Regions from separate parts of the Staphylococcus pasteuri genome, predicted to be linked through region 2. Evidence: predicted binding sites of a transcription regulator. Region 2 holds the regulator's gene; the other holds the start of a gene.
What was found. Region 2 encodes LexA, which represses DNA repair genes until DNA is damaged. Its sites were predicted from a motif close to CGAACATATGTTCG; they were not measured.
Positions count from the first base shown of each region.

Region 1 (17,052 bases), on a different contig from region 2:
AAGATGACATTGAACGTGATAAAACAACTGATTTTGGTGAAGCAAAACATGCATCAGCTGAAGATGGTAAAGAAAAAGTTAAACAAAAACCTATAGTTAAAGGTGAAGAAATAGGTCGTAATGACCCTTGTCCTTGTGGAAGTGGCAAGAAATATAAAAATTGCCATGGTCAAGCATAATTTTGTGTAAAACAATGACAATAATATTTGATAGCCTGGGGCATAATTGTCTCAGGCTTTCACTTTTTGTAGAATTTAAAAAAACGGAGTTTAAAGAAGAGTTAAATGCTGTTAGCAAGCATTCATCTCTTTGATGACACGTTTATTTATCATACACTGCACTTAATCTTGAATATGATAGAATATAAATGTATAAAAATGATGTATCTGTTTATTTAAGATTAATTAAAAATAATATTTATGTTAAAACAATAAATCAAACTACAAGTGAAATAGGAGAGACATTATGGAATTATCAGAAATCAAACGAAATATAGATTCGTATCAAGACAATTTAAGTCAAATTAGGGGGTCTCTTTGACTTAGAAAATAAAGAGACTAATATACAGGAATATGAAGAAATGATGACTGAACCTAATTTTTGGGACAATCAAAATAAAGCACAAGATATTATAGATAAAAATAACGCTTTGAAATCTATCGTTAATGGTTATTATAAATTAGACGAAGCTGTTGAAGATATGTCAGCAACTGTTGAACTTTTACAAGAAGATTATGACGAAGACTTGAAACAAGAATTAGAAAATGACGTCGTTGCATTTAAAGAAGATATTGATCGTTTCGAATTACAATTACTGTTAGACGGTCCATATGATGCGAATAATGCTATTTTAGAGCTACATCCTGGCGCAGGTGGCACTGAATCACAAGATTGGGTGAGTATGTTATTAAGAATGTACCAACGCTATTGTGAACAGAGTGGTTTCAAAGTAGAAACAGTTGACTATTTACCTGGTGATGAAGCAGGAGTGAAAAGTGTGACATTATTAATTAAAGGTCATAACGCTTATGGTTATTTAAAAGCTGAAAAAGGTGTGCATAGGTTAGTTAGAATTTCACCTTTTGATTCGTCAGGTCGACGTCATACATCATTCGCATCTTGTGACGTTATTCCAGACTTTGATAACGATGAAATTGAAATCGAAATTAATTCTGATGACATTACAGTTGATACATTTAGAGCATCTGGTGCAGGTGGACAACATATTAATAAAACAGAATCAGCAATTAGAATTACCCACCATCCTACTGGTATTGTTGTTAATAACCAAAATGAACGTTCACAAATTAAAAACCGTGAAGCAGCTATGAAAATGTTGAAATCAAAATTATATCAACTTAAATTAGAGGAACAAGCACAAGAAATGGCAGAAATTCGTGGAGAACAAAAAGAAATAGGATGGGGAAGTCAAATTCGTTCATATGTATTCCATCCTTATTCAATGGTAAAAGATCATCGTACCAATGAAGAAACTGGTAAAGTAGATGCTGTAATGGATGGAGATATTGGTCCATTTATTGAATCGTATTTAAGATGGCAAATGGATAAATAAGTTATAAGTTAAATAGGCAACAATTGGAATAATATTTTGAAAGGTGCTTACGTGATAAGCGCCTTTTTAATTTATAATTTTTTAAGTATGTAGTAGTTAAATGTTTTGAAATCCATTTTAATAACGCAAATACGTATATTTGAAAAAGACTATAACTAAATAACTCTATGCAATTAGTAGTTTGTAATATTACTCAGTAATATTTTGACTAGGTGTAAAAATAGCCTAAAAAATTAATGGGATGACTGATACTAATGAATTTGTAATGAAATATATATGGCAAGTTTATATTATTGTGTATAAATATTATATTACATCAATTTAACATTACTCATTTTAAAATAATATTGTGGTATATTAAATTCATCAAATTAGAATTTACAACAAAGGAATGACATATTAATGAAGAAGACGTTTTTAGTATCATTATCATCAGCAGCTGCATTTATTGCATTAAGTAATGTTGCAGACGCTCAAGAACAAACATCTATATCTAATGTTAATGCATCTCAGAATGTAGCAGCAGTTGAAGCTGACAGCACGAGCCAATATATCGTCAAATCAGGTGATACGTTGTATCAAATCGCTTTAGATCATGATATTACTTTAGACGAATTGTATAAACTTAATCCTGGAGTAACACCATTAATTTTCCCTGGAGATATTATTGTAGTATCGCCAACAGGATTAGCAAACCAAGTTCAAAATACATCATATAGCTCTAATCAATTCGAAGCTGAAGAACCAATTCCATCAGCAAGTACACAATATAATAATGTGCCACAAGTATCAGCACCTCAAGTACAATATACAGCAGAACCATCGTATGAAGGTTCAAATGGTTTACATTCAATAAGTAATTCTGGGAACTTATATGCATTTGGTAATTGTACTTATTATGCATTTAATAGACGTGCTGAATTAGGCAAACCAATTGGTAGCCTTTGGGGTAATGCTGCTGACTGGGCTACCAGCGCTAGAAATGCAGGTTTCACAGTAAACAATACTCCAGTTGCAGGAGCAGTATTCCAATCTAATCCAGGTACTAATGGTGCTGGAGGATATGGGCATGTAGGTGTTGTTGAAAAGGTAAATAGTAATGGTACACTTACAGTTTCTGAAATGAACTGGAACGGTGGATTTAATGTTAAATCATATAGAACAATCACAAATCCAGGAAGTTATAATTATATACACTAATCTTTAACATTTAATAGGATTAAAATAGCAGTAATACAATGATTTAAAATTATTGTATTGCTGCTCATTTTTTATCAATATTTTGTGTACTAAGTGAAGGTTTTGAAAACGATATTAGGATATTACTTTTAATCATAACGATGATTGGTATAATAAAAAATAAGTCTTCATCTATGATTAAATATAAAGGAGGCATCACACAATGGGCATTCATCAATATTATAAAAGATTATCTGATTTGGAAAAGCTTATTAGGTTGCCTGGCAAATTTAAATATTTTGAACATAACGTAGCTGCGCATTCATTTAAAGTAACTAAAATAGCACAATATTTAGGTACTGTAGAAGAATATAATGGTAATGTCATTGACTGGAAAAGTTTGTATGAAAAAGCTTTGAACCATGATTTTGCAGAAGTGTTTACTGGAGATATCAAGACCCCTGTAAAATATGCTAGTAGAGAGTTGAAAATGCTTTTTTCTCAAGTTGAAGAAGAAATGGTAGAGAACTTTATCGAGGAGGAAATTCCTTCTCAATATCGTGATATTTATAGGTTGAGACTACAAGAAGGTAAAGATGACTCTATAGAAGGTCAAATACTAGCTGTAGCAGATAAAATTGATTTACTTTATGAAACGTTTGGAGAAATACAAAAACGTAATCCCGAACCATTATTTTTCGAAATATATGAAATGAGTTTAGAAACGATTATGCAATTCGATCATTTAGCTTCTGTTCAAGATTTTATTGATAATGTAATTCCTGAAATGTTAACTGAAAACTTTATCCCAAGAACTGAATTACGTGAAACGACAATGACAATACTTAATAAAAGAAACAGGTGAAATAAATGATTTGGTATGCATGTGCTGCATTTTTTCCTTGTATATTAATCGTTCTCTTTAGTGTAGTTACTAAAAATAAATGGATTGGTACTTCCGTAACTTTAATATTAATAGCTACGTCAATTTATAAAGGTTTTTTCCACAATGAATGGATTATCTTTATAGATGTTGTATCATTGCTAGCCGGATATTTAATCATAGATCAATTAGAATTTCACAAAAGAGAAGAATAACAGAAACAATACACTGAATTAACCATCATGATAAATAAATATTAGTTTAGAAAGCAAGCATAGTTCGTTAACTATGTTTGTTTTTTGTTTATCATATAATATAAAAATTTTAGCGAACAAATGTTTGTATTTCGTGGTGAAAATTTGTTAAAATAGATAATAAATTATGAATAAATAATCCCATGTATACTTATAAGAACAGACTGATGCATGACTAATAAATAATAAGGGAAATAGATTAATAAATTCGTATAGTAGGAGTAACACTCTTTCAAAGATACTCAATTAATAATAAGTAATAGATTTTAGATGCAAACAACTTAGGAGGCGTATGTCGTAATGGTCGAACATTATCCATTCAAATTAAATTCAGAGTTTGATCCACAAGGTGACCAACCTGAAGCTATAAAGAAAATTGTAAAGGGTGTTGAAGAAGGTAAAAGACATCAAACATTACTTGGTGCAACTGGTACGGGTAAAACATTTACAATGAGTAATGTGATTCAACAAGTTGGTAAACCTACATTGATAATCGCACATAACAAAACATTAGCTGGCCAATTATATAGTGAATTCAAAGAATTTTTCCCTGAAAATAGAGTGGAATATTTCGTTAGTTATTATGATTACTATCAACCTGAAGCATATGTACCATCTACGGATACTTTTATAGAAAAAGATGCTTCTATTAATGATGAAATTGATCAATTAAGACACTCTGCGACAAGTGCATTGTTTGAGAGAGACGATGTTATCATCATTGCTAGTGTAAGTTGTATTTATGGTTTAGGTAACCCAGAAGAATATAAAGATTTAGTTGTTAGCGTCCGCGTTGGTATGGAAATGGAACGCAGCGAATTACTAAGAAAATTAGTAGATGTACAATATACTAGAAATGATATAGATTTCCAAAGGGGTACATTTAGAGTCCGCGGTGATGTGGTAGAAATTTTCCCAGCATCTAGAGAAGAAATGTGTATTCGAGTGGAATTTTTCGGAGATGAAGTAGATCGAATTAGAGAGGTTAACTATTTAACTGGCGAAGTTATTAGAGAACGTGAGCATTTTGCTATATTCCCAGCATCTCACTTCGTTACTCGTGAAGAAAAAATGAAAGTAGCAATCGAACGTATTGAAAAAGAATTGGAAGAACGATTAAAAGAATTAAGAGATGAAAATAAATTACTTGAAGCCCAAAGATTAGAACAACGTACAAATTATGATTTAGAAATGATGCGGGAAATGGGCTTCTGTTCAGGTATCGAAAACTATTCAGTTCATTTAACATTACGACCATTAGGTTCTACACCTTATACATTATTAGATTACTTTGGTGATGATTGGTTAATTATGATCGATGAATCTCACGTAACATTGCCTCAGGTTAGAGGGATGTATAATGGTGACAGAGCGCGTAAACAAGTTTTAGTTGATCATGGTTTCAGATTGCCAAGTGCTTTAGATAACAGACCACTAAAATTTGAAGAATTTGAAGAAAAAACAAATCAATTAGTATATGTATCAGCAACGCCAGGACCATACGAACTAGAACATACTGATGAAATGGTCGAACAAATTATTAGACCTACAGGATTACTAGATCCGAAAATTGATGTACGTCCAACAGAAAACCAAATTGATGATTTGTTAAGTGAAATTCAAGATAGAATTGATAAGAATGAAAGAGTACTTGTTACAACGTTGACGAAAAAAATGAGTGAGGACTTAACTACCTATATGAAAGAAGCGGGTATTAAAGTAAATTATCTTCATTCAGAAATTAAAACGCTTGAAAGAATAGAAATTATTCGAGATTTAAGAATGGGTACATATGATGCCATCGTTGGTATTAATTTACTAAGAGAGGGTATAGATATTCCTGAAGTTTCTTTAGTAGTCATTTTAGACGCGGATAAAGAAGGATTTTTACGTTCTAATCGCTCATTAATTCAAACAATTGGACGAGCAGCACGTAATGATCGAGGCGAAGTAATTATGTATGCTGATAAAATTACAGATTCAATGAGATACGCCATTGATGAAACACAAAGACGTCGTGAAATACAAACAGCGCATAACGAAAAATATGGTATTACGCCTAAAACAATTAATAAGAAAATTCATGACGTTATTAGTGCTACTGTTGAAAATGACGAAACAAATGAAAATAAACAAACTGAACTACCTAAGAAAATGACTAAAAAAGAACGACAAAAAACGATAGAAAATATAGAAAAAGAAATGAAAAAAGCAGCTAAAGATTTGGACTTTGAAAAAGCAACAGAACTGAGAGATATGTTATTTGAATTAAAATCAGAAGGGTGACAATTAAATGAGAGAACCATCCATAGTAGTGAAAGGTGCAAGAGCGCATAATTTAAAAGGTGTCGATATTGAATTACCTAAAGACAAATTAATTGTAATGACAGGTATTTCAGGTTCAGGTAAGTCTTCATTAGCCTTTGACACTATTTATGCAGAAGGCCAAAGAAGATATGTAGAATCATTAAGTGCATACGCACGACAATTTTTAGGTCAAATGGATAAACCAGATGTAGATACTATTGAAGGATTATCACCGGCTATTTCCATTGATCAAAAGACAACAAGTAAGAACCCACGATCTACAGTTGCAACCGTAACTGAAATTTACGATTATATCAGATTATTATATGCTCGAGTGGGTAAACCTTATTGTCCAAACCATAATATTGAAATAGAGTCACAGACTGTTCAACAAATGGTAGATAGAATATTAGAATTAGAAACGCGAACAAAAATTCAATTGTTAGCTCCTGTGGTTTCACATCGTAAAGGAAGTCATGAAAAGCTAATCGAAGATATTGGCAAAAAAGGTTATGTACGTTTACGAGTAGACGGAGAAATTGTTGATGTTAATGAAGTGCCAGATTTAGATAAAAACAAAAACCATACTATAGAAGTTGTTGTTGATAGACTAGTAATTAAAGAAGGAATTGAAACAAGACTAGCAGATTCTATAGAAACAGCACTTGAATTATCTGAAGGAAGTTTAACAGTTGATGTAATTGATGGAGAAGACCTAAAGTTCTCTGAAAATCATGCATGTCCTATTTGTGGATTCTCAATTGGCGAATTAGAACCACGAATGTTTAGTTTTAACAGCCCATTTGGTGCTTGTCCTACTTGTGATGGGTTAGGTCAAAGATTAACAGTCGATATGGATTTAGTTATACCTGACCCAAACAAAACACTAAACGAAGGTGCCATTGAACCTTGGGAGCCAACAAGTTCAGATTTTTATCCAACTTTACTAAAACGTGTCTGTGAAGTTTATAAAATTAATATGGATAAACCTTATAAAAAACTTACCGACAGACAGAAAAATATATTAATGCATGGCTCAGGCGATAAAGAAATAGAGTTTACCTTTAACCAACGATTTGGTGGTGGCAAACGTAAAAGAAAAATGGTCTTTGAAGGTGTTCTTAATAATATTGATCGTCGATATCATGAATCACCATCAGAATATACTCGTGAAATGATGAGTAGATACATGACCGAGTTACCTTGTGAGACTTGTCATGGCAAGCGTTTAAGTAAAGAAGCATTGTCTGTTTATGTTGGTGGATATAATATAGGCGAAGTTGTTCAAGATTCGATTAAAGAAGCATTGAAATATTATCAAAACATTGAACTATCAGAACAAGACCAAGCAATAGCAAATCAAATTCTTAAGGAAATTATTTCACGTCTAGCTTTCTTAAATAATGTTGGGCTTGAATACCTTACATTAAACCGTGCTTCTGGAACATTATCTGGTGGTGAAGCACAACGAATTCGATTAGCAACACAAATTGGGTCTCGTTTAACAGGTGTACTTTATGTTTTAGACGAACCTTCAATAGGTTTACATCAGCGTGATAATGATCGTCTAATTAACACACTTAAAGAAATGCGGGATTTAGGCAATACATTGATTGTTGTAGAACATGATGATGATACGATGCGTTCTGCAGATTATTTAGTGGATGTAGGTCCAGGTGCTGGTAGTCACGGTGGTGAAATTGTTGCACAAGGTACACCAAAACAAGTGATGAAAGATAAAAACTCATTAACTGGACAATATTTAAGTGGTAAGAAGAAAATTGATGTACCTGAATATCGTCGGGAAGTTACGAAAAAGAAAATTAGTATTAAAGGTGCTAAAAGCAATAACTTAAAAAATGTAGATGTTGATTTCCCTCTATCAGTAATGACTGTAGTGACAGGTGTATCAGGTTCAGGTAAAAGTTCATTAGTCAATGAAATGTTATATAAATCTCTAGCACAAAAAATTAATAAATCTAAAGTGAAACCTGGAGAATATGATTCTATTAAAGGCATAGATCAATTAGATAAAATCATCGATATTGATCAATCACCGATTGGTAGAACACCACGTTCAAATCCAGCAACTTATACAGGCGTGTTTGATGATATAAGAGATGTTTTTGCTCAAACCAATGAAGCTAAAATACGTGGCTATCAAAAAGGTCGTTTTAGTTTTAATGTTAAAGGCGGACGTTGTGAAGCTTGTAAAGGCGACGGTATTATTAAAATAGAAATGCATTTCTTACCAGATGTTTATGTTCCTTGTGAGGTATGTGACGGTAAACGATATAATAGAGAAACACTTGAAGTCACATATAAAGGTAAAAATATTGCTGATGTTTTAGAAATGACTGCTGAAGATGCAACTCATTTCTTTGAAAATATACCTAAGATTAAACGTAAACTACAGACATTAGTAGATGTTGGTTTAGGATATGTCACATTAGGACAGCAAGCAACAACTTTATCTGGTGGGGAAGCACAACGTGTTAAACTCGCATCAGAATTGCATAAACGCTCTACAGGACGTTCCATTTACATTTTAGACGAACCAACAACTGGTTTACATGTAGATGATATTAGCAGATTATTAAAGGTATTAAATCGTCTTGTTGAAAATGGTGATACTGTTGTGATTATTGAACATAACTTAGATGTCATTAAAACTGCAGATCATATTATTGATTTAGGCCCAGAAGGTGGCGATGGTGGTGGAACGATCGTTGCTACTGGTACGCCTGAAGACATTGCGAATGTAGAAAACTCTTATACAGGACAATATTTAAAAACTGTATTAGAAAGAGATAGAAATAAAGATTAATCATAAAAGAATGATGTTATAATTTATATTAAGGTGATTTCAGAGTATACTGGAATCATCTTTTTTAAATGTAGATATTTATCATCCAAATTAAAAAGAATACACATTTTTCAAAAACAATATACATAATAAAGTATTCAATAAGGCTTAATTTATAGAGCGTATTTTCTAAATATTAAATAAGCGTAACTTTTTGATATAGAAAGTAGTTTGATTTTTGATATGATTAAAGAAAGCGAAATTGTAGTAACATTTCAAATAGAGGTGAACACATGTTAACAACTGAAAGATTAGTTGAATTATTAAAATTAGAATTAATAGCTGGGGAAGAAGGATTAAATAAACCAATTAAAAACACAGATATCTCTAGACCTGGTTTAGAAATGGCTGGTTACTTCTCACATTACGCTTCAGACAGAATACAATTATTAGGTACGACTGAGTTATCATTTTATAATTTACTTCCAGATGATGAACGTCAAGGAAGAATGAGAAAATTATGTCGACCAGATACACCTGCAATTATAGTAACAAGAGGATTAGAGCCTCCTGAAGAATTAGTTGAATCAGCAAAAGAATTAAATACACCACTTATTGTTGCTAAAGATGCAACGACAAGTTTAATGAGTAGATTAACTACATTTTTAGAACATGAACTAGCAAAAACAACATCATTACATGGCGTACTAGTTGATGTTTATGGTGTAGGTGTTCTCATAACTGGTGACTCTGGTATCGGTAAAAGTGAAACAGCATTAGAATTAGTTAAAAGAGGACATAGATTAGTTGCTGATGACAATGTTGAGATAAGAGAAATTACTAAAGATGAATTAATAGGTAAACCACCAAAATTAATAGAACATTTATTAGAAATACGTGGTTTAGGAATCATTAATGTGATGACATTATTTGGGGCGGGCTCAATTTTAACTGAAAAACAAATCCGTTTAAATATTAATTTAGAAAACTGGGATAAAGAAAAGTTATACGATAGAGTCGGCTTAAACGAAGAGACTTTACGTATTTTAGATACTGAAATCACGAAAAAAACAATTCCTGTAAGACCTGGACGAAACGTTGCAGTTATTATTGAAGTTGCTGCTATGAACTATCGTTTAAATATTATGGGAATAAATACAGCAGAAGAATTTAGCGAACGACTTAATGATGAAATTGTTCGTAACAGTCATAAAAGTGAGGAGTAATTAGTTTATGGATTTAACTTTGAGTTATATTGATCCTGTCGCATTTCACCTAGGTCCATTACAAATACGATGGTATGGAATTATAATTGCTTGTGGTATCTTAATAGGGTATTTTGTAGCACAAGAAGCTTTGAAGAGAGTTGGTCTACATAAAGACACATTAGTAGATGTTATCTTTTATTGTGCCATATTTGGTTTTATTGTAGCTCGTATATATTTTGTAATATTCCAATGGCCATATTACATGCAAAATCCAGGAGAAATACCTAAAATATGGCATGGCGGTATAGCTATCCATGGAGGATTAATAGGTGGCTTTATTACAGGAGTTATCGTATGTAAATTAAAAAATATAAACCCATTCCAAATTGGAGACATTGTCGCACCGAGTATTATTTTAGCTCAAGGTATTGGACGATGGGGCAATTTCATGAACCATGAAGCACACGGCGGTATAGTATCTAAAACATTCTTGGAACAACTTCATATACCTCGATTTATTATTAATAATATGTATATTGATGGTCATTATTATCATCCAACATTTTTATACGAATCAGTATGGGATGTGTTAGGATTTATCTTATTAATTTCGATTAGAAAGCATTTGAAACTAGGAGAAACATTCTTCTTATATCTAATTTGGTATTCAATAGGTCGTTTCTTTGTTGAAGGACTTAGAACAGACAGCTTGATGTTGACAAGTCATATAAGAGTGGCACAATTAGTATCGGTTATACTTATCATTATTAGTATTATTTTAATTATTTATAGACGATATAAATTTCAACCACCTGTTTATAAAAATGCTGGTCCATTAAGTTGGCCAAAGCAAAAGGTGTAGATTTTCAATGAGAAAACTCCAAACACATGATAGATATCAAAAATCATCGATTAATCCATTATGGCAAATATATCGACTAATACGTTTTCCAAAAGTGTTTAAACAAACATTAATAATTGAAATTTGTCGAGTAATGCCAAATTTAAAATTAAAAAATGTTATCTATCGTAAGTATTTAAAAATGAATATTGGCAAACAAACTGTATTCGCATATAAAGTAGTACCAGATTTGTTTTATCCCGAATTAATAACTGTTGGCAACAATAGTGTGATTGGTTATAATACTACAATATTAACGCACGAAATTTTAGTGGATGAATTTAAATATGGTAAAGTTCAAATAGGTCATAATACATTAATAGGTGCTAATGTGACAATACTTCCTGGAGTAACTATTGGAAGTCATGTCACCATTGGTGCAGGAACAGTTGTCTCAAAAGATGTGCCAGATTGCGCATATGCGATTGGTAATCCTATAAAAATAAATTAAAGATGGAGGTGACAATCTTTGGCAGATAAAAACAATAAAATTATTTCAATGGCTTTTGATGAACCGTTTTATCGTAAAATGGCTAATCAGAAGTGGAAGCAACAAGATTATAAAAAAGCAGTCGATTATTACGGTAAAGTGCTAGAATTGTCACCTGAGGATTTTGATATTCAATTAAACTATGCTCAATGTTTACTAAAACTAGGTTTTGGAAGCCAAGCTGAAAAGGTATTTTATGAAAATATTATAAATGATAGACGTAAGGCAGATAGTTTTTATGAGTTGAGTCAGTTAAACATTGAATTAAATGAACCAAACAAGGCATTCTTGTTTGGTATTAATTATGTATTAATTACAGATGATCAAGATTTCCGAGATGAGCTTGAACAAACATTCGATGTGTCGTATTCAAACGAACATCAAATAGAAATCGAAGCACAACTATTTGCAGTACAACTATTATTTCAATTTTTATTTTCACAGGGACGTTTAGAAGAAGCGAGAACTTATATTTTAAATCAAGATGAAGATATTCAAAATCATCGAGTGATAAAAAATTTATTAGCGATGTGTTATTTATATTTAGGCGAATATGATATAGCAAAGGACATGTTTGAAGAGTTACTAAATGAAGATAATTCAGATGTTCATGCACTGTGTCATTATACGTTACTACTTTACAATACAAATGATATGGATAAATATAAGCGTTACTTAAATATTTTAAACAAAGTCATGCCAATGAATGACGATGAAAGTTTTAAATTAGGTATTGTCTTAAGTTATTTGAAACAATATCATGCTTCTCAAAAATTATTGCTTCCTTTATATAAAAAAGGGAAATTTGCTTCTATTCAAATGTTTAATGCCTTAAGCTACAATTATTATTACCTAGGAAATAAAGATGAAAGTATTCAATTTTGGAACAAGTTATTACAAATTTCTAAAGTTGATGTAGGTTTTCCACCATGGGTAATTGAAGAAAGTAAACATGTATTTGATCAACGTATTTTACCTTTATTAATGGACGACGATAGTCATTATAGATTATATGGTATATTCTTGTTGAATCAATTGAATGGTAAAGAAATAATGATTACAGAAGAAATTTGGGCCGTATTAGAAACGATGAATGATTATGAGAAACTATATTTAACATACTTAGTTCAAGGTTTGACACTAAATAAATTAGATTTCATACATCGTGGCATGGTCAAATTATATCAATTTGATGAATTTAGAAATGATACATCTTTATTTGTTCAATGGATAGATCAAGCTGAATCAATTATTGCAGATCAAGCTGATTTAACAGAATTAGATAGATATTTAGGTGCGTTCTTATATTTGTATTATCAACATACCAACCAAAAATTGACTAAAAAGCAAATAAAAGAATGGTTTGATATTAGTAATTATAAACTTGATAAAACGATAACTTATATTCTGAGCATATAAATTTATGAAATACTTATTTTGATATATAATGCGTTTAATGATTATTAAGTAGGAGGGCAAGTAAATGACTGAAGTAGATTTTGATGTAGCAATTATAGGTGCAGGCCCTGCTGGTATGACGGCTGCAGTTTATGCATCACGTGCAAATTTAAACACTGTTATGATTGAACGTGGTATGCCAGGTGGCCAAATGGCAAATACAGAAGAGGTAGAAAACTTTCCAGGATTTGAAATGATTACTGGACCAGATTTATCTACAAAAATGTTTGAACATGCGAAAAAATTTGGCGCTACTTATCAATATGGTGATATTAAATCAATAGAAGATAAAGGCGACTATAAAGTAGTTAATTTAGGAAACAAAGAAATTACTGCACATGCAGTTATTATTTCAACTGGTGCTGAATATAAAAAAATAGGCGTACCAGGTGAACAAGAATTAGGCGGACGTGGCGTAAGTTATTGTGCAGTATGTGATGGTGCATTCTTCAAAAATAAACGTTTATTTGTTATCGGCGGTGGTGACTCAGCAGTTGAAGAAGGTACATTCTTAACAAAATTTGCTGATAAAGTGACGATTGTCCACAGAAGAGACGAATTACGCGCACAAAGTATTTTACAAGATCGTGCATTTAAAAATGATAAAGTTGATTTTATTTGGAGCCATACATTAAAAACAATAAATGACAAAGATGGCAAAGTAGGATCAGTAACTTTAGAGTCAACTAAAGATGGTTCAGAAGTAACATACGATGCAGATGGCGTATTTATTTATATTGGTATGAAACCATTAACTGCACCATTCACTGATTTAGGTATTACAAATGAAAATGGTTATATTGTAACTCAAGCTGATATGAGTACAGATGTACCTGGTATCTATGCTGCAGGCGACGTAAGAGATAAAGGTTTACGTCAAATTGTAACAGCAACAGGTGATGGTAGTATTGCGGCACAAAGTGCGGCTGATTATATTGAAAGTATTAAAGATAAATTAGAAGCTTAAATATCGTTTATAACAAGAAATAAAGCTAGAGCAATAGGAGGATTATAACAATGATAATCCATTTGTTGTTCTAGCTTTTTTATAAGTATTGATTACATTCCTTTGTGAAAATGAGTGTGGTATGATGAACCTATTAATATATGAATATCAACTGAACTGGCGGTGAACCGATAAAATGGTAAATTCTGAAAAAGAAATTGGGAAAAGTGAATTACTTGTTGTCACTGGATTATCTGGTGCAGGAAAATCTTTAGTGATTCAAAGTCTAGAAGATATAGGTTATTTTTGTGTAGATAACTTACCACCCGTACTATTACCTAAATTTGTTGAATTGATGGAACAAGGTAATCCATCATTACAAAAAGTGGCTATTGCAATAGACTTAAGAGGTAAAGAACTGTTTAAATCATTGGTTAAGGAAATTGATTTAATTAAAAGTAGAAATGACGTTATTGTAGACGTCATGTTTTTAGAAGCAACAACTGAAAAATTAATTTCAAGATATAAAGAATCTAGAAGAGCACATCCTTTAAATGAAAAGGGACAACGTTCACTTATTGATGCTATTAATGAAGAACGTCAACATCTTTCAAGAATTAGAAGTATTGCAAATTATGTCATAGACACAAGTCAACTTAAACCTAAAGAATTAAAAGCTAGAGTAGTTAATTACTATGAAGATGAAAACTTTGAAACATTTACAATAAACGTCACTAGCTTTGGTTTTAAACACGGTATACAAATGGATGCAGATTTAGTATTTGATGTTCGATTTTTACCAAACCCATACTATGTTGAAGAACTACGTCCATTAACAGGCATGGATGAAGAAGTTTATACGTACGTTATGAAATGGAAAGAAACCGAAATCTTCTTTGATAAATTAACTGACTTATTGAAATTTATGATTCCTGGTTATAAAAAAGAAGGCAAGTCACAGTTAGTCATAGCAATTGGCTGTACTGGAGGTCAACATCGCTCAGTAGCATTAACTAAACGTTTAGGAGAATATCTTAACGACGTTTTCGATTATAAAGTATATGTTCATCATAGAGATGCACATATTGAAAGTGGAGAACAACAATGAGAAGAATGAAAGTAGTTTTAATTGGCGGAGGGACTGGTTTATCTGTATTGGCAAGGGGTCTAAGAGAGTTTCCTATAGATATTACTGCCATAGTTACTGTTGCTGATGATGGTGGAAGTACGGGTAAAATTCGTAATGAAATGGATATTCCAGCACCTGGGGATATAAGAAATGTGATTGCTGCACTGAGCGACTCGGAGTCTGTACTAACTCAATTATTCCAATATAGATTTGAAGAAAATCAAATTAGTGGTCATTCTTTAGGAAATTTATTAATTGCGGGGATGACAAATATTACTAATGACTTTGGACATGCTATTAGAGAACTAAGTAAAGTTTTAAATATTAAAGGTAAAGTAATTCCATCTACCAATACAAGCGTTCAGTTAAATGCTATTATGGAAAATGGTGAAATCGTATATGGCGAATCAAAAATTCCGAAGAAACAAGAAAAAATAGAAAAAGTCTTTTTAGAGCCAGATGATGTAGAACCTATGGAAGAAGCGGTTGAAGCGTTAGAAGAAGCTGACTTGATTGTATTAGGTCCTGGATCACTATACACGAGTGTTATTTCTAATCTTTGTGTCAAAGGGATTTCTAAAGCCTTAATTAATTCATCTGCACCTAAATTATATGTAGCTAATGTTATGACTCAACCTGGTGAAACAGACGGCTATACCGTGAAAGAACATATTAATGCATTGCATCGCCAAACAGGTCAATCATTTGTAGATTATGTTATTTGCTGTACCGATCAATTCAATGAGAATGTTTTAAGAAAATATAAAGAGAAAAATTCTGATCCTGTTGATGTAAATGTTGAAGAATTAAAGCAAGATGGAATAGAAGTCATTACGGCTTCAAATCTAGTCGAAATATCTGATGAACATTTTGTAAGACATAATACAAAAGTGTTATCAACATTAATTTATGAAAAAGCATTAGATCTTATTAGTACAATTCAATTTGATCCAAATGATAATCGTAAATAATATTTTAGTTATTGGATACAGATGAAACTTGATTTTTTATTGAAAGATAAAAAATTGAGATGAGACATTTAATCCATTTTGAAATAAAATTAAAAAATGTAGTTATTATCACATAAATCAAAAGGGCAATGTTAGAAAGGAATGAATGTTCTATGAGCTTTGCATCAGATATGAAAAATGAATTAACTCGTATAGATGTAGATGAAGCTAATGCAAAAGCAGAGCTCAGTGCATTAATTCGTATGAATGGGGCATTAAGTCTATCCAATCAACAGTTTGTGATTAATGTTCAAACTGAGAATGCAACTACCGCAAGAAGGATATATTCCCTAATCAAACGTATTTTTAATGTAGAAGTAGAAATATTAGTACGTAAAAAAATGAAATTAAAGAAAAATAATATTTATATTTGTCGTACAAAAATGCGAGCAAGAGAAATTCTTGATGAGCTAGGTATATTAAAAAACGGTGTATTTACACATGAAATAGATCCAGATATGATTCAAGACGATGAAATGAGACGTAGTTATTTACGTGGCGCATTTTTAGCGGGTGGATCAGTCAATAACCCAGAAACGTCATCATACCATTTAGAAATATTTTCTCAATTTGAAAATCATTCTGAAGGTTTAACGAAGTTGATGAATAGTTACGAATTAAATGCGAAACATCTTGAGCGTAAAAAAGGTAGCATTGTTTATTTAAAAGAAGCAGAAAAAATTTCCGACTTCCTTAGTTTAATTGGTGGCTACCAAGCACTGTTGAAATTTGAAGATGTAAGAATCGTCCGTGATATGAGAAATTCAGTAAACCGATTAGTGAATTGTGAAACAGCAAATTTAAATAAAACAGTAAGCGCTGCAATGAAACAGGTTGAAAGCATTCAATTAATAGATCAAGAAATAGGTTTAGATAATTTACCAGATCGATTAAGAGAGGTTGCCAAG
Region 1 covers NZ_JAUOQO010000002.1:98,512-115,563, reverse strand. Annotated here, with positions in the region: gene secA (preprotein translocase subunit SecA) at 1-179, shown strand, start outside; one part of gene prfB (peptide chain release factor 2) at 466-537, shown strand; one part of gene prfB (peptide chain release factor 2) at 539-1,573, shown strand; gene Q4528_RS02680 (COG3942 and LysM peptidoglycan-binding domain-containing protein) at 1,976-2,773, shown strand; gene Q4528_RS02675 (YfbR-like 5'-deoxynucleotidase) at 2,976-3,617, shown strand; gene Q4528_RS02670 (CsbA family protein) at 3,623-3,850, shown strand; gene uvrB (excinuclease ABC subunit UvrB) at 4,190-6,175, shown strand; gene uvrA (excinuclease ABC subunit UvrA) at 6,183-9,023, shown strand; gene hprK (HPr(Ser) kinase/phosphatase) at 9,296-10,228, shown strand; gene lgt (prolipoprotein diacylglyceryl transferase) at 10,236-11,072, shown strand; gene Q4528_RS02645 (acyltransferase) at 11,080-11,562, shown strand; gene Q4528_RS02640 (tetratricopeptide repeat protein) at 11,581-13,020, shown strand; gene trxB (thioredoxin-disulfide reductase) at 13,085-14,026, shown strand; gene rapZ (RNase adapter RapZ) at 14,202-15,113, shown strand; gene mgfK (gluconeogenesis morphogenetic factor MgfK) at 15,110-16,105, shown strand; gene whiA (DNA-binding protein WhiA) at 16,258-17,052, shown strand, end outside.
Region 1: a site for LexA is predicted at 3,964-3,977, ahead of uvrB (excinuclease ABC subunit UvrB). Genes of this name have one in related genera too.

Region 2 (17,052 bases):
ATCCTTGACCAAGAGGTCCTGTTGTCACTTCTACACCATCAGTGTGTCTGAATTCAGGGTGACCTGGAGTTTTAGAATCCCATTGTCTAAATTGTTTTAGTTCATCCATTTCTAAACTACCAGAAACGTGTAATAAACTATATAATAAAGCAGAACCATGACCTGCAGATAATACAAATCTGTCTCTATTGAAATAGTCTTTAGATTGTGGGTTGAAATTTAGGTGTCTTGTCCATAGTGTGTAAGCCATTGGTGCTGCTCCCATTGGTAAACCTGGGTGACCTGAATTGGCCTTTTCTATTGTATCGATACTTAATGCACGAATTGTATCGATTGCTAATTGATCTTCTTTATTGAACATTATATATTCTTCCCTTCTAATAATAATACTTAATGCCAATTATAACTTATTTTAATATAAATTCATAAAGAAAAATCTGAAAAATTTTTAATTTTCCATATTAATCTATATTTAAAATTCAGTAATTAGCATTCTATTTTTCTTTATTTTGTCGTTGAATTTGTTTTAATTTCTCAGGAGTAACATCATTTCCCTCAGGATCAATGACCTTAGTACTTTCAAGTTGTTGTTTGAACCCTTTTCTAAATGAATCAAGATACTGTTTTCTTAATTTAGATTGTTCTTTTGCTTCTTCATTGGTCAAACCTTTTTCTTTTTTCTTTTTAGCTAATTCATTAATTCTATCAATATTTAAATTATTAGACATTTTAGCTCCTACTTTCGTTTGTTAATCGTTTAAATTGATAATTTGTTAGAAAATAACCTACTACATATTATTTCAATAAGTAAAATGGATTTATTCTGTGTATATACCTTTTGTAAAATATAACAAAAAAAGGAGCGTAACCAAATCGTTACGCTCACATAAACTATTAAATATGATATTAGTTAATTGATGCGAACACTGATCCTGAATTTTGTTCGCTATCATCTTGTTTATTTAAAGATTGATTAGTATTATGATTAACATTTTGATGTATTTCATGGTCTGTCATTTCGTACGTTTGTTCTGAATGCTCATTTTGGTTAACGCTTAAGAAAAATACTAGAAAAATAAGACAAGATATTAAAAATACTGATATATAAGTTAAAAATGTTTTTGTTTGTTTTGTTAACATTGCATCTCACTCCTAGAACGTTTGTTTGTATTATTAATTTAACAGAACAGATGTTCCATGTCAACACTTTAACGAACAAACGTTTGTTTTTTGTTTATGTAGATGCTATAATATAATCAAATAAAATTAGGGAGTGCCTATATATGAGAGAGTTAACGAAAAGACAAAGTGAAATATATGATTACATTAAACATATTGTTCAATCAAAAGGGTATCCACCGAGTGTTCGAGAAATCGGAGAGGCTGTAGGATTAGCTTCGAGTTCGACTGTTCATGGTCATTTATCAAGATTAGAAGAAAAAGGTTACATTAGACGAGACCCTACTAAACCGAGAGCAATTGAAATTGTTAGCGAACAATTAGGCGACAATATTAATATGGAAGAAACGATTCACGTTCCTGTTATAGGTAAAGTAACGGCCGGAATTCCAATTACAGCAGTCGAAAATATTGAAGAGTATTTCCCACTACCCGAACATTTAACATCTACACATAACAGTGATATTTTCATATTAAATGTTGTAGGTGATAGTATGATTGAAGCAGGTATTCTAGATGGAGATAAAGTAATTGTTCGTAGTCAAACAATTGCTGAAAATGGAGATATTATTGTTGCTATGACAGAAGATGATGAGGCTACAGTTAAACGATTCTACAAAGAAAAAAATCGTTATAGATTGCAACCTGAAAATAGCACAATGGATCCAATTTATTTAGACAATGTCATAGTAGTTGGTAAAGTTATCGGTTTATATAGAGAAATGTAATCATATTTTATGCTCATAACCCCCCTATAAATAATAAAAGGATTAGGCGATTGCCTAATCCTTTTTATTTTGATTCTTTTTTAAAACTTCTTTTACTTTATCTAAGATATCAGGTTGTTGTTTTGATTTAGTTGACATTCTATCTACTTCCTTACAACTAATTATTACCCAAAGATGATTAACTCTAAACGATTAACCAGTATAATTTTCTGTCCAATACGGTTGTCGACGATCATTAAAATCAACACCTACGCCTAAAGTAGAAAAGCTATCATTTAAAATATTTTTTCGATGACCTAATGAATTCATTAATCCTTCATGTGCAAATATACTACTTTGTTGTCCATACGCTAAATTTTCACCAGCAGAACTAAAATCATGATGATCATCTTTCAAACGATCAAAAGGTGATTTCCCTTTTAAATCTGTATGATCAAAGTAGTTATTGTCCGCCATATCTTGACTATGCTTTCTAGCAGTATTAGAAACTGAAGCTGAATATTTTAAAGTTGGTAATTGATGTTGTTTACGTTCAGCATTTACGATGTCAAAATTTTGTAATTCAAAACTCTTTTCTAATGATTTGGAAGGTGCACCATATTGTTCTTGTAATCTATTTTCCATAGCTTCACTCACTTGATATAAAGCTGTTACGCCATTTTTTTCATGTTTATCGTAAAATACTGTTGTGTAAATGTGATTTTTATGGAAAATATCGTACTCGTCATTTTTAACTTCAAAACGTTTGTTACCTTTACTTATTTCTTCTATAGGTTTACCTAAACGATCTCGAACTGCCTTTTTAGGTGTAGCATATTTAATTTTAGACTGTGAAGATATTAAATTTTGATTCGTATACATGCCATTGACACGATTTTTAATATAACTAATCATTATGAATTGATTATAATCATTATCATAATACGTATACCAATGTGTACCGTATTCATTGGAAGTTATGCGTTTTTCTTTACCTAATTTATCCTCAACGTCTTTTTTTGTCATATTCATTTGAATATTATTAATCGCAAATTCTTGTTTGTCAGGAACATCTAAGCTTAAGTCTTCTTCATTTGAATTACCATATGCCCATTGATCAACTTGCTCTCTAACTTCTTGTTGTAAATGCTCTGTAAATTTGAACTCATTTAATGGTAAGAAAATAACGAGACACAAGAAGAATATAAAAAATACTAGAAATCTTTTAATTTTAGCCACCTACCGTATGATATTAATCTCTATCCCCATTAAAAATTGAATTTCTAACAATGACATAATCCACTGTTCGAAGAGATTTCAAATCTTTGCCACCTGCATAAGAAATAGAACTTTGTAAATCTTGTTGCATCTCTTTTAAAGTGTCTTTTAATGAACCTTTATGTTCAACAAACATTTTTTTACCTTCAACATTTTTATGTTCACCTTTTTGGAATTCTGACGCACTACCAAAATATTCTTTATATCGCTTACCTTCTAATTCAACAGTTTCTCCAGGAGATTCTTCATGTGCTGCAAATAGTGATCCTATCATTACCATAGAAGCACCAAATCGAATAGACTTAGCGATATCACCGTGTGTACGTAATCCGCCATCTGCTATGATAGGTTTTCTAGCTGCTTTACTACATAAATTAAGTGCAGATAATTGCCAACCACCTGTACCAAATCCAGTTTTTATTTTTGTAATACATACACGTCCCGGACCGATACCAACTTTTGTAGCATCAGCACCAGCATTTTCTAATTCTCTTACGCCTTCAGGTGTTCCTACGTTTCCTGCTATAACAAAAGAATTAGGTAGGTTCGTTTTGATGTGTTTAATCATATTAATTACCGAATCTGAATGACCATGAGCGATATCAATAGTAATATACTCGGGTGTTAAATTTTCATTTGATAACTGCTCAATAAAGTCAAATTCTGATTTCTTTACGCCAACTGATATGGATACAAATAGATTATTTTGTTGCATTTTATTGATAAACGGAATTCTAGCTGCTTCATTAAAACGGTGCATGATATAAAAATAATCATTTTCAGCAAACCATTGAGCTAATTCTTCATTCATTACTGTTTGCATATTAGCTGGTACTACTGGAAGTTTAAAGGTACGAGGACCAAATTTTATCGATGTATCGCATTCTGATCTACTTTCAACAATACATTTGTTTGGTATTAGTTGTATGTCTTCATAATCAAATATTTTCATATTAATTAAATAGCCCCTTTTTAAAAACAATAATATTAGGATAAATAGCTAAAATCCGAATAATCATAGTTTTATCAGTTGTTTTATTCAGAAATTCATTATCCTTATTAACTGTACATTGTTTTATTGTTCTTGTAAATGGACTTTAGGACTAGTTTTACCAACTAGATTTTTTAACACCTGGTATTTGACCTTTATGTGCATGTTCTCTAAAAGCAATACGTGACATTTCAAATTTTCGTAATACGCCTCTTGGTCTTCCTGTCACTTTACATCTGCGAGTTAAACTTGTTGGTGATGAATCACGTGGTAATTTTTTTAATGCTTCATAATCACCTTTAGCTTTCAATTCTTTTCTTAATTCAAAATATTTATCTACAAGTTCTTGTCTTTTTTGTTCTTTTGCAATCTTAGATTTTTTAGCCATTTCCATTACCTCTCTTTTTATAAATCGTAATAATTACGCTTTATATATTAGCACGATTTTCTCAATTTGCAAATCTAAAAGTTCTATAGCAAACATATTTATTTTTAAAATGACATTTTCTTGTAGAAAAAAAAGAGACCTTTTCCCAATGAAAAAGATCTCTTAAGCCATTTCAAATTGTCGTATTTGAAAGATAAGATTTATTTAGTTTCACGATGTAACGTATATTTATTTAATCTAGGGCAGTATTTTTTCATTTCAATACGCTCAGGATTATTTCTTTTATTTTTTGTAGTGATATAGTTACGATCGCCACACTCTGTGCATGCTAATGTGATATTTACGCGCACGTTAAACACCCTTTCTAATTAGGAATACTTACGATTTAAAATTTTATCATAAATTTGTTTTGTGCGCAATCTTCAATTTTATTTATTAAAATTTTCGTAAGTTTCGTCTTGTTCGCCTTCTAAATCAACTGTATTTATATCAATGCCTAATGCTTTCGCTACACCTTTACCATAATCAGGGTCAGCTTTATAACAATGACGGATATGACGACGTTTCACATCTTCAGTTACACCATCCATAGCGTTCGCTGTATTTGTAAAGATACGCTCTTTCGCTTCATCAGATTGTAATCTAAATAATTTACCAGGTTGTTCGAAGTAATTATCATCATCTTGTCTTTGATTATATTCATAACCATCACCGTCTACAGGGAAAGCAGGCTTTTTGAATTCTGGTTGAGAATCATATACGCCTTGATTATTTGGATAGTAGTGAGGTCCACCACCTTGGTTATCGTCTAAAATACGCATCTGACCGTCACGACTAAATGGACATAAGTTTTCAATGCCTACACCTTTAGGTTGGTTAACAGGAATTTGCCAATGGTTTACGCCTAATCTATAGCGTTGAGCATCTCCATAAGAGAATAAACGTCCTTGTAACATTTTATCTGGCGAGAAGTCTAAACCAGGTACAATGTTAGTTGGCGCAAATGCAGCTTGTTCTACATCTTGGAAATAGTTATTAGGATTACGGTTAAGTTCAAATTCTCCAACTTCGATTAAAGGATAATCGCCGTGGTACCAAACTTTAGTTAAATCGAATGGATTATCTTTATGATTTTTAGCTTGTTCTTCAGTCATCACTTGGATATACATTTTCCATTTAGGATAGTCTCCATTTTCAATGGCATTAAATAAATCACGTTGAGATGAATCACGATCTGTAGCAATTATGTTAGCCGCTTCATCATCAGATAAGTTTTCAATACCTTGTTGACTTCTGAAGTGATATTTAACCCATACACGTTCGCCTTTATCGTTATACATTGAATAAGTATGAGAACCGAAACCATGCATATGACGTAAATCTTTTGGAATACCTCTATCAGACATTAAAATTGTAACTTGATGTAATGATTCAGGTAATCCTGTCCAAAAGTCCCAGTTATTTTGTGCACTTCTCATATTTGTTCTAGGATCTCTTTTAACTGCTCTGTTTAAACTTACAAATAATTTAGGATCTCTAAAGAAGAATACAGGTGTATTGTTCCCTACTAGATCCCAGTTACCTTCTTCAGTGTAGAATTTTAAAGCAAATCCACGAATATCACGTTCAGCATCTGCTGCGCCTCTTTCTCCTGAAACTGTAGAAAATCTTGCGAACATTTCAGTTTGTTTACCTACTTCTGAGAAGATTTTAGCACTTGTGTATTTAGTAATATCATTCGTTACAGTAAAAGTACCAAATGCGCCTGATCCTTTTGCATGCATACGTCTTTCTGGAATAACTTCACGATCAAAGTGAGACATTTGTTCTAAAAAGTATATATCTTGCATCATTAATGGTCCACGTGGGCCAGCTGTCATGCTATTTTCTCTATCTGATACAGGTGCTCCAAATAAACCTGTTAATTTTCCATCTTGTTTGGACATGTGTATATCCCCTCCACATAAATTAGAATAATTATAATTTAATATCTATTATAAAGTATTCCCTCAAAAAAAGAAACTAAAACTACTCATTTTATTTAGAATTATCAGAAAATTTGTTGTTTTTTCACTTTAAAGTGCTAATTAGTATTGAATACTAGGTTCAAAAGACTTAAAATGATGGATATATTTAAAATAGATGGGAGACAGTATATGGAAGATAATAATATGAAAAGAGGTTTAACCTCCAGACACATAACCATGATTGCTATCGGTGGCGCCATTGGAACAGGATTATTCGTCGCTACTGGTAGTGTCATTTCTGAAGCAGGACCTGGTGGTGCTATACTAGCCTACTTATTAATTGGGATTATGCTTTATTTCTTAATGTCATCAATTGGAGAATTAGCTACCTTCTACCCGGTATCTGGTTCTTTTAGTTCTTATTCATCTAGATTTATTGATCCGTCACTAGGTTTTACCATGGGATGGTTATACTGGGGAATGTGGACACTCGTAACTAGTGTAGATGTTATTGTAGCTTCTAATGTTTTAAAATTTTGGGATGTTTTCAATTTCTTTAGCCCATTAACTTGGAGCCTAATTTTTATAACGCTACTCTTACTTTTAAATATCTTTTCAGTAAAAGCTTTTGGTGAAACTGAATTTTGGTTATCTCTCATCAAAGTAGTTACTATTATTGTATTTATTATATTGGGATTATTAATGATTTTTGGTATTTTAGGCGGCCATACATATGGCTTTGAAAATTATACTAAAGGACAAGCACCTTTTGTTGGTGGTATTTCTGGTATTTTAAGTGTTTTATTAGTTGCTGGCTTTTCTGTTGGTGGGACTGAAGTGGTCGCAGTTACTGCTGGAGAATCTAGTGATCCTAGTAAATCCATGCCTAAAGCAATTAAGCAAGTATTTTGGAGAATTTTATTATTCTATGTATTATCTATAGCAGTTATTGCCGCTATAATCCCATATACTGATCCATTGCTATTAAACGAAAGCCAATCTGTAACACAAAGTCCATTTACGATTGTATTTGATAAAATTGGTATCGCCTTTGCAGCTTCAGTTATTAATGCTGTAATACTAACGTCACTACTATCAGCAGCAAATTCAGGTATTTATACTACAAGTCGAATGCTTTATTCGTTAAGTGTAGATAAACAAGCACCTCAATTCTTTAAAACATTAAATAAAACAACGAAATTACCAATTAGAGCCATTTTAACTACTTATATTTTAGTTGTAGCAGTAGTTATATATGCTAATTTTAATTCGAATGCGGTATTCAATTTATTAAATATTATTGGCTCAATGGTCATCGTCGTTTGGGGATCAAGTATCTGGGCACAAATTAGAGTACGCAGTGCAATTAAAAAGCAAGGTAAAAACATTAATGAGTTGTTACCTTATAAAGCTCCATTTTATCCATTTGGTCCAATTATAGTTATAGCAACTTTACTATTTTTATTATTTGGTAGTTCATTTGGAAGTATTGTTTCAGGAGATTGGGTAAGTGTTATTCGAAACTTTACACCACTCATTATTTTGGCAATTATTTTCATTGTCCATAAACTCATTAAGAAAACTAAATTTGTAAAACTTGAAAATATGGATTTAAGTTCTCATATCTTTAAAAATGAATAGTTAATATATCTATAGTTTAAATATTTTATACCTTTCAATTCAAGCCGATTTATAGGTTTTTAATTGGAAGGTATTTTTATTTAAATTTTCTATACAATAATCAATAAATTACAATTAATTCCTAGTTAATCTTTATTTTCTGAGCGCTCGTAATCATGTATAATAAAATTAAGAAATAAGGCTTAGAGGTGGTTAAAATGATTGGTCAAACAAATTTGTTCGATGATGTGATTAAAAATGATGAACGTTTTGTAATTGTTGTACAAGCTTTAGAGGAAAAGAATGGTCAATTAGTAAAAAATACATTAAGAGAATACCCAAGTTTAAATCATGACCAAATGAGTAACTTATTCACACATCTTAAAGAAGTATATTTAGAGGAAAAATTTCAAGATAACCAATCAGCTTTTACTATAACTGTATATACTAACCTTGACTATGCAGCAGATCAAGTTTATGCACATGTTAAGCGCTATAGAGGAAAAAAAGATTGGACTCACACAGCTAAATAAATTCAATAGACAAAAATAGACTTAGGTATCTTTACTTGGATTAGGTTGATAGCATTCATTATTTAACGCTATTTAATTATCCTTAAAAATACCTAAGTCTATTTATTTACATTATAGTAGTTTTTTTAGAGTATGTGGTATACCATTCGAATCATTATCTAATGTGACTTCATCCGCTTTTTCTTTTAACTCGTCACTTGCATTACCCATTGCAACAGCATATCCTACAACATCTAACATAGATTGGTCATTTAAACTGTCGCCAAATGCGATAACTTCCTCAAGTGATATATTTAATTTTTCACATAAAGCAGTAATTGCGTTCCCTTTTGAAACGTCTCTTGCCATAAATTCTAAGAAGAATGGTTTACTAGTTGTAACGTCAATTTCTTCATTAAAATAACCATTTAAATCAATACGTGCTTCAGTAATATTACCAACATAATCAACACCCATTACTTTTGGTACACCATGTGTAATATATGATTTAATATCATCAACACGTTTCATAGGTAGTCCGGTAAGTTCAGATTCAATATTCATATATTCATGTTCACCATCATAAATAATATGTCCATCGTCATAAGTTAATACTAAAAATCCTTTTTCTCTACAGTAATCGACAATTTCATCGAAGTTCTCTTTCGAAACGGTTTTACTTACTTCTACCTTTTCAGAAATCATGTTAATTGTTTTACCACCATTATAACTAATAATATAACTTTCATGTTCATTTAATTTTAAAGTTCTCGCAACGGGAATCATACCTTCTGTTGGTCGTCCGGATGCTAATACAACTTTGTAACCTTTGTCTTGAATGTCGATAAGATAAGATTGTGTTTCTGGAGATACCTTATTCTCACTATTCATTAGTGTGTCATCCATATCCATAACAACTACTTTATATTTGCTCATATTATTCCGAATCTCCTTTCAATGACTTATCTATATTTTACATCAAAACGAGCTTATTGGTACACTACTTCTTCAATTACACCAACCTCATTTATCGTTACTAATTCTGAAATACAATGCGACATTTCATTCTTTAACGTTCTTACTATTTCACCACTATGTTCCCTAGGGCTCAAAGTTAGTACAGTCGGTCCAGCTCCACTAATTACGGTTGCATATGCATGGTGTGCTTTAGAAATATTTCTAATCTTTTCAAATTCTGGAATTAAATGCTGTCTATATGGTTCATGAAAACCATCTTGTTCCATCATTTTTCCAGCTAAATCATATTTGTGTTGTATCAACGCACAAATCATTGTATTACTTATCGCGCTATTTTTGACAGCATTAGCATGGGAAAATGTATCTGGTAATGCCTTACGTGATTCTTCAGTTTTAAGTTCATAAGGAGGAATCGTTAATATAACATCTACCTTAGGTACATCTATTCGAGCAACATCTGTTACTTTTGATTCTGAGTTGTAATAACCAGATATTAAACCTCCATAAATTGTAGGTGCAACATTATCAGGATGACCTTCTATTTCAGTCGCTAATTGAAGTAATTCATATTGAGATAATTGAATATTACCAAAATGATTAGCAATATATAGCGCACCTACTAATGCTGAAGCTGAAGAACCTAAACCTCTTGCTAAAGGTATATCACTTCTCATATCAATATTTAAAGCTGGCAATTCAACTTGATATTTTTTAGCAACTAATTGTGCAACTTTATAGATGTAATTTGAATTATCTTTAGGTAAAGTCTCTAATTCTTCATTAAAGTAGTTAAATTCCCATTGATCACCTTGAATCTCTTTTATATCCATATACAGATACTTATTTAAAGCCATACCAATTGAGTCAAAACCAACACCTAAATTTGCTGTTGAAGCGGGAATTTTCAACTTTAATATTACTTCCATTTTAAAGAGCCCCTTTAATATATTTAATGATACTTTCTTTATCGTTTGGAAGTGGTTGAATAGGATTATCTAATAAAGAAATGGCAGTATCAGGATCTTTTAATCCATTTCCAGTTAGAACAGCGACTACTTTTTTACCTTTAGGCAAACGTCCTGCACGGTGAAGTTTAATAAGTCCAGCTATAGATGCATTACTTGCTGGTTCACTAAACACACCTTCTTTAGAAGTCATCATTTGATATGCCTCTAATATCTCTTCATCTGTAACGCTGTCAATTAAACCTTGAGATTCTTGTAATGCATTTGTAGCTTTATCCCAACTAGCAGGGTTACCGATACGAATGGCAGTCGCTACTGTTTCTGGATTTTTAATCACTTTATTCTGAACAATTGGTGATGCACCTTCAGCTTGGAAACCAAATAATTGTGGAAGTTGACTACCCTTTTTATCATGATATTCTTTGAAACCTTTCCAATAAGCTGTAATATTTCCTGCATTACCTACTGGAATAGATAAAATATCTGGTGCTTGACCGTCTAATTGTTCTACTAATTCAAAGGCACCTGTTTTTTGACCTTCAATTCTGAATGGATTCACAGAGTTAACTAGTTCAATATCTCCATTTTTAGCGATTTCTTTAACAATTTCTAAGGCTTCATCAAAGTTTCCTTCAATAGAAACAATTTCTGCACCATACATAACGGCTTGAGATAATTTCCCTAAAGCAATTTTACCTTCTGGAATTACAACAATTGCTTTTAAACCAGCTCTTGCTGCATAAGCCGCTGCAGATGCAGATGTATTACCTGTTGAAGCACAAATCACGATTTTTTTACCTTGTTCTTTGGCTTTAGTTACAGCCATTACCATTCCTCTATCTTTAAAAGAACCAGTAGGATTTGCACCTTCATATTTTACATATAATTCTATACCTAACATTTCAGACATGTTTTCACAATAAATTAAAGGTGTGTTTCCTTCGTTCAATGTTAAATGAGGTGTGTTTTCATTTACCGGTAAATACGTATCGAATTCTTTAACTAATCCTTGCCATCTTTTCATAAAAATTAAACCCCTTCTACAGGATAAATTTTACTTACTTCAAATCCTGCGTCATTTAATAGTTGTTCTGGTGATTGATCTAACCCTATAATAACCGTTGCAAATGTATCTCCGTCTCTTTTAGTTATTTTCAATGATTTATGGAACGGTAAATGTGCTTTGAGTTCATTTTCTAACTTTTCTTCAGAATTGTGTTGTGCTTTAAGAACAACATAGAAGTTAAGTTTTTCTTGTTTTAACACTGCTTTATCATTATCCATCATTTCTCTAGTTTCTTCTGTTTTCAATTCAAAATGAGGCGGTAGTGTATGTAAATTCGACTCAAAGAATAATGCTACATTTAGTAAATCACTAACAACTGCGCTACCTGTAGCTAAACTTCCAGCACCTTTACCATAAAACATTGTGTCCCCTACAGCATCACCGATAACGTATATTGCATTATATTCATTTTCAACTGCAGCAAGTTGATGATTTTCATCGATCAACGTCGGTTCGACTGATGCATTAACCTTTCCATTACTATATGTACCTTTACCAATTAATTTGATTTTATATCCTAAAGATTTAGCTGCATTAATATCAGATAATGTTGTTTCTCTAATACCTTTTAATTTAACCTCATTTAACTTAATTACCTGATTAAATGATAAATAAGATGTAATAACAACTTTTCTAGCGGCATCAATACCATCAACGTCATCAGTAGGATCCGCTTCTGCAAAACCGAGACGCTTTGCTTCTTCAAGAGCATCTTCAAATGATGTTTGGTCTTGAGTCATTTTTGAAAGAATGAAATTTGATGTTCCATTCAGAATACCCATAAATTTTGAAATGTTATTAGCATTTAATCCATTATTGATTGCATTCACAATCGGAATTCCACCTGCTACACTTGCTTCGAATTTTAATGCAACGCCATTAGTTTCGGCTAAATCTTCCAACAATTTTAAATGTACAGCCAATAAATCTTTATTTGCCGTAATAACATGCTTTTTATTTTTCAATGCAGTACGAAGCCAATCAACTGTTGGTTCGATACCACCCATTACTTCAACGACAATATCAATAGAATCATCTTCTAAAATTTCATTAACATCGTCAGTTAAGTGATATTGGCTAATATTTAGCGGTCGCTTTTTTGACTTATCCCTAACAAGTATATGTTTGATAACTATATCTTTATTAAGTGTATCCTTAATTTGTTGCCTATTCTCTTCGATAATTTTAACAACACCTGATCCGACCGTACCTAAACCAAGTAATGCTATATTTAATTCTTTCATTTAGCTGTACCTCCTTGTTCATTTGAGAAAAACAAATGTATCGTTGAAAAATACTATATGATGGTATAGTATAGAATTATTCTTAATTTTTGTAAAGTTCGCAATAATAGAAATATAATTTTATATACCATTCTCTAGACAAAAACTGAATGAAATTTTCTGATTTTTTAGAAAGGTTGTTTTATTTATGAAAGTAGCTAAATTTGGAGGCAGTTCTGTTTCCAACGCCAAACAAATTAAAAAAGTATTAAAGATAGTTAATGAAGATCCAGAAAGAAAAATTATTATCGTTTCTGCACCAGGTAAAAGATCAAAAGATGATATTAAAACGACAGATTTATTAATTCGTTTGTATGAAAAAGCGATAAATAACATTGATTATCAACATAAAAAACAAGAAATTATTCAAAGATACGCTGATATCGTTGATGAGCTCGATATGGATCGTGATATTCTCGATACAATCGATCATACTCTTGAACATTATATTCATGAACTTAAAGATAAACCCTCTCGACTATACGATGCGATTGTGTCATGTGGTGAAGACTTTAACGCTCAACTCATTGCCACATATAATAATAGTCAAGGTATCCCAACAAGGTATATTTCACCTAAAGAAGCAGGTATTTGGGTAACAGATTTACCAAAACAAGCTCAAATATTGGATTCTTCATATGAACAGATTTATAAATTAAATGACTATAAGGAAAAATTAATTATTCCTGGCTTCTTTGGCGTTTCAAAACATAATTTTATAGTTACTTTCCCAAGAGGTGGTTCAGACATAACCGGCGCTATTATTGCACGTGGTGTTAGAGCCTCACTTTATGAGAACTTTACTGATGTTTCTGGTATTTATAAAGCTAACCCAAATATCATCAAAGATCCTGAAATTATTGAAGAAATTACTTATAGAGAAATGCGTGAGTTATCTTATGCTGGTTTCAGTGTATTTCATGATGAAGCGCTTCAACCATTACATAAAGATCGTATTCCTGTAGTTATAAAAAATACTAATCGACCAGAAGATAAAGGGACATATATATTACATGACCGAGAAATTAATTCTAAAAATGTCATTAGTGGTATTAGTTGTGATAAGGACTTTACAGTAATCAATATCAAAAAATATTTAATGAATAGACAAGTAGGTTTTACTAGAAAGGTTCTAGGTGTATTTGAAGATTACAATATTTCATTCGATCATATGCCTTCTGGAATTGATAATATCAGTATAGTTATGCGTTCCAATCAAATTAAAAATATTGAAAGTCGGGTATTAAACGATATTCAAAAACATTGTGATGTCGATGAATTAAGTATCGACCATGATCTAGCTATCCTTATGATTGTTGGAGAGGGTATGAACAGAGTTGTAGGTACAGCTAGCAAGATTACACATGCTCTAGCTGAATCTAATATTAATTTAAAAATGATAAACCAAGGTGCTTCAGAAATATCTATGATGTTTGGAATTAAAGTGGAAGATGCAGAAAAAGCGGTTAGATCAACTTATGAATTCTGTTACCATGGCGTGTGTATTAAAGAATAGCTAAAAATAAAGCAACTTTCTATTATGGAATGGATAAGATTCCAAATAGAAAGTTGCTTTTTATGATTCTAATATCTTTTTATTATTAATAATTGCCTCTTTTATCCTTTTCTCGCCTACTACAAGTTTGAGAATAAAGAATTGGTAATAACTTAATGAATCAATCACTCGTTTATAGTTTGAAAATTGATGGTAATTTTGATTGTCTAATAAATCATACATTAGAACAATTTCGGGTTTAATATAATCCACACCATTATTTAATGAGTGGAAATATATATTATCCTTTGGTAAACGAATTTTATTATCTAATCTAAATACCCATTCATCATTTACAACATCATAAACAAAAATTTCCATGATATGTTGTTGGTCATCATATACATTTACATGGGTAATATCCTTTAAAGCTATGTTACGATTTTTAAAACATTCCCCTGCTTTATTATATAAACAAACTGTGAATGTCTTAGGAATTGCTTTTACAATTTCTATTAATTTTTTACGTTCTACACAAATATCTACTTTTGAAGGTAGTTCAAAATCATCACTTAAAAACAATTGCATGGCAACTACACCATGAAATTTGAATGATTGAGATGAAGTTTGAATTAATTCTTCAACTAATGTTTTAGTGTTTAAATGTTCTTCCATGTATAAGCACACCACCTTCTTAGTAAACGCTTTCATAAGATTGATTATACCTATATACTTAAAATTTTTCAATTGGTTATTTGTGAACAATTAGTAAAATCTATATTTAATGCTATAAAATTTTATTATATCCACAGTTTTAATTGAGTGTCGTAAAATATTACACCCATCATATTAAATTATAGGAAGTTTTAGATTAAAAGTTCATACAATATTCTTAATTTCACCTGCTATAGATTGAACATCATTAACCGGAAGTTTATAATTTATATTGTGTTATCAAGTGTGTAATTACGATAATATTTATGTTTGCGTTACTTTAAAATTAAATATATTTATCGTAATCATTCATTTGTATTTTTTATTTAAAAATTAAAGAGATTCGGGTGAAAATTATGTCAACATTATCGATAATTCTAATAATTATCATCATTGTTTTGATTATTGTATTTTTCTTGAATCAACAGTATTTAAAAAGTAGAGTTGAAACAGAAGAATACGCTAAAAATCAAATCGTTGCAAAAAATTCAGCTTTAAGTGAAGAAAATCTTTCTTTAAAAAATCAAATGCTTAGTACTAACAAAGACATTAGTCCTCACGCTTTAAAAAATGCTAAACGTGATTTAAGAGGTATTTTGGACAAATTTATCGAGGATGATCAACTAAAATTCTATAACATCATTACTACAAGTAATTTGGCAACAAAACATCCTTTATTTGAATATGTGAGATCTTTCGATTTCATTATTGTAACAGACGTTGGTTTAATCAATGTCGATGTTAAACATTGGAACCAAAAAACGTTCTATCATTTCGATGTTCCAGATAAACATATCGATAAGGATCAACAACCTTTAGATAGAGACAAAATAGTAGGTCATTACATTAGTGAACAATATCATGAACAATTTAATACAACTCGTGAAGGCGTATATACATTTATCGAAACCCTTCAAGATAACCGTGTTATTTTTGAATTTTATGATTATGATCCATATCAACAAGCTGCTAATAACGCTAAAGCGCTTAAAGACCAAATTGAAGGACAATTTAACTTTAAGATTCAAAGTATTGGTGTCATCTACTTTAACGATGGATCAGTAAATATTATCGAAGGTTCTGGAGAAAGCGATAAATACGTAGACACTGTATCAACAAAATCTTCTTTAGAAAAAGTAATCAAAGATGCAGTTCATTTATCAAAACATCCATTGACCGAAGATCAAGTGAATCAAATTACCGAACAATTCAATTAAAGTGGACATACCAAAAGACCAGTTCAAAACATTTAATCATTTTGAACTGGTCTTTTATTTATTATTTTATCTATTTAACTCCAAAGATTAACTTTCTTTTTCTTAGCTTCATTTTGAGCTTTAATAAACATATCTCTATACTTACCATTCGGTGCAAAGTATTTCTCTCTTGCTAATCCTTTATCAACTAACTCCTTGTTAAACATATGGTCTTTATCTAACCATACGTATGCTAAGGTTCTACCGTATCTATCATTCTTTTCTTTATCATATTCTAGATATACATCTTTATCAGATAATGTTTTCTTACTATAATTAGACGCTTCTTTTCCATAAGGTTGAACTGGCGTATTAGGTTTGACAGTTTCAGGTGTATCTACACCGATTAATCTCACTTTAATACTTTTATTACCTTGTTTGGCGACAAAGGTATCTCCGTCAACGACTCTTTCTACATGAACTTTTTCTTTTCCTTTTAAATCCGTACTAGAAACTTCAGATTGATTACCACTAAATGGTCCTGAATGATTAATATATTGAAACAATAATACAAAGATAGCTATAATTACCAACGCGAGTGTTGATAGAGATTTTTTTGATTTCATTGATGTCACCCATTCTTACTTTTTTATCCTGACTAATCATAATGAAAAATAAACATAGCGTCAATATTAATTATGAATTTTTAATTA
Region 2 covers NZ_JAUOQO010000005.1:86,878-103,929, forward strand. Annotated here, with positions in the region: gene tkt (transketolase) at 1-361, opposite strand, end outside; gene Q4528_RS06800 (DUF896 domain-containing protein) at 495-728, opposite strand; gene sosA (DNA damage-induced cell division inhibitor SosA) at 907-1,140, opposite strand; gene lexA (transcriptional repressor LexA) at 1,284-1,907, shown strand; gene Q4528_RS06815 (CAP domain-containing protein) at 2,100-3,125, opposite strand; gene guaC (GMP reductase) at 3,139-4,116, opposite strand; gene rpsN (30S ribosomal protein S14) at 4,274-4,543, opposite strand; gene rpmG (50S ribosomal protein L33) at 4,744-4,893, opposite strand; gene Q4528_RS06835 (catalase) at 4,972-6,489, opposite strand; gene Q4528_RS06840 (amino acid permease) at 6,700-8,151, shown strand; gene Q4528_RS06845 (hypothetical protein) at 8,349-8,663, shown strand; gene Q4528_RS06850 (Cof-type HAD-IIB family hydrolase) at 8,775-9,578, opposite strand; gene thrB (homoserine kinase) at 9,632-10,546, opposite strand; gene thrC (threonine synthase) at 10,548-11,609, opposite strand; gene Q4528_RS06865 (homoserine dehydrogenase) at 11,615-12,895, opposite strand; gene Q4528_RS06870 (aspartate kinase) at 13,083-14,450, shown strand; gene Q4528_RS06875 (hypothetical protein) at 14,511-15,104, opposite strand; gene Q4528_RS06880 (hypothetical protein) at 15,500-16,360, shown strand; gene nucI (thermonuclease NucI) at 16,435-16,965, opposite strand.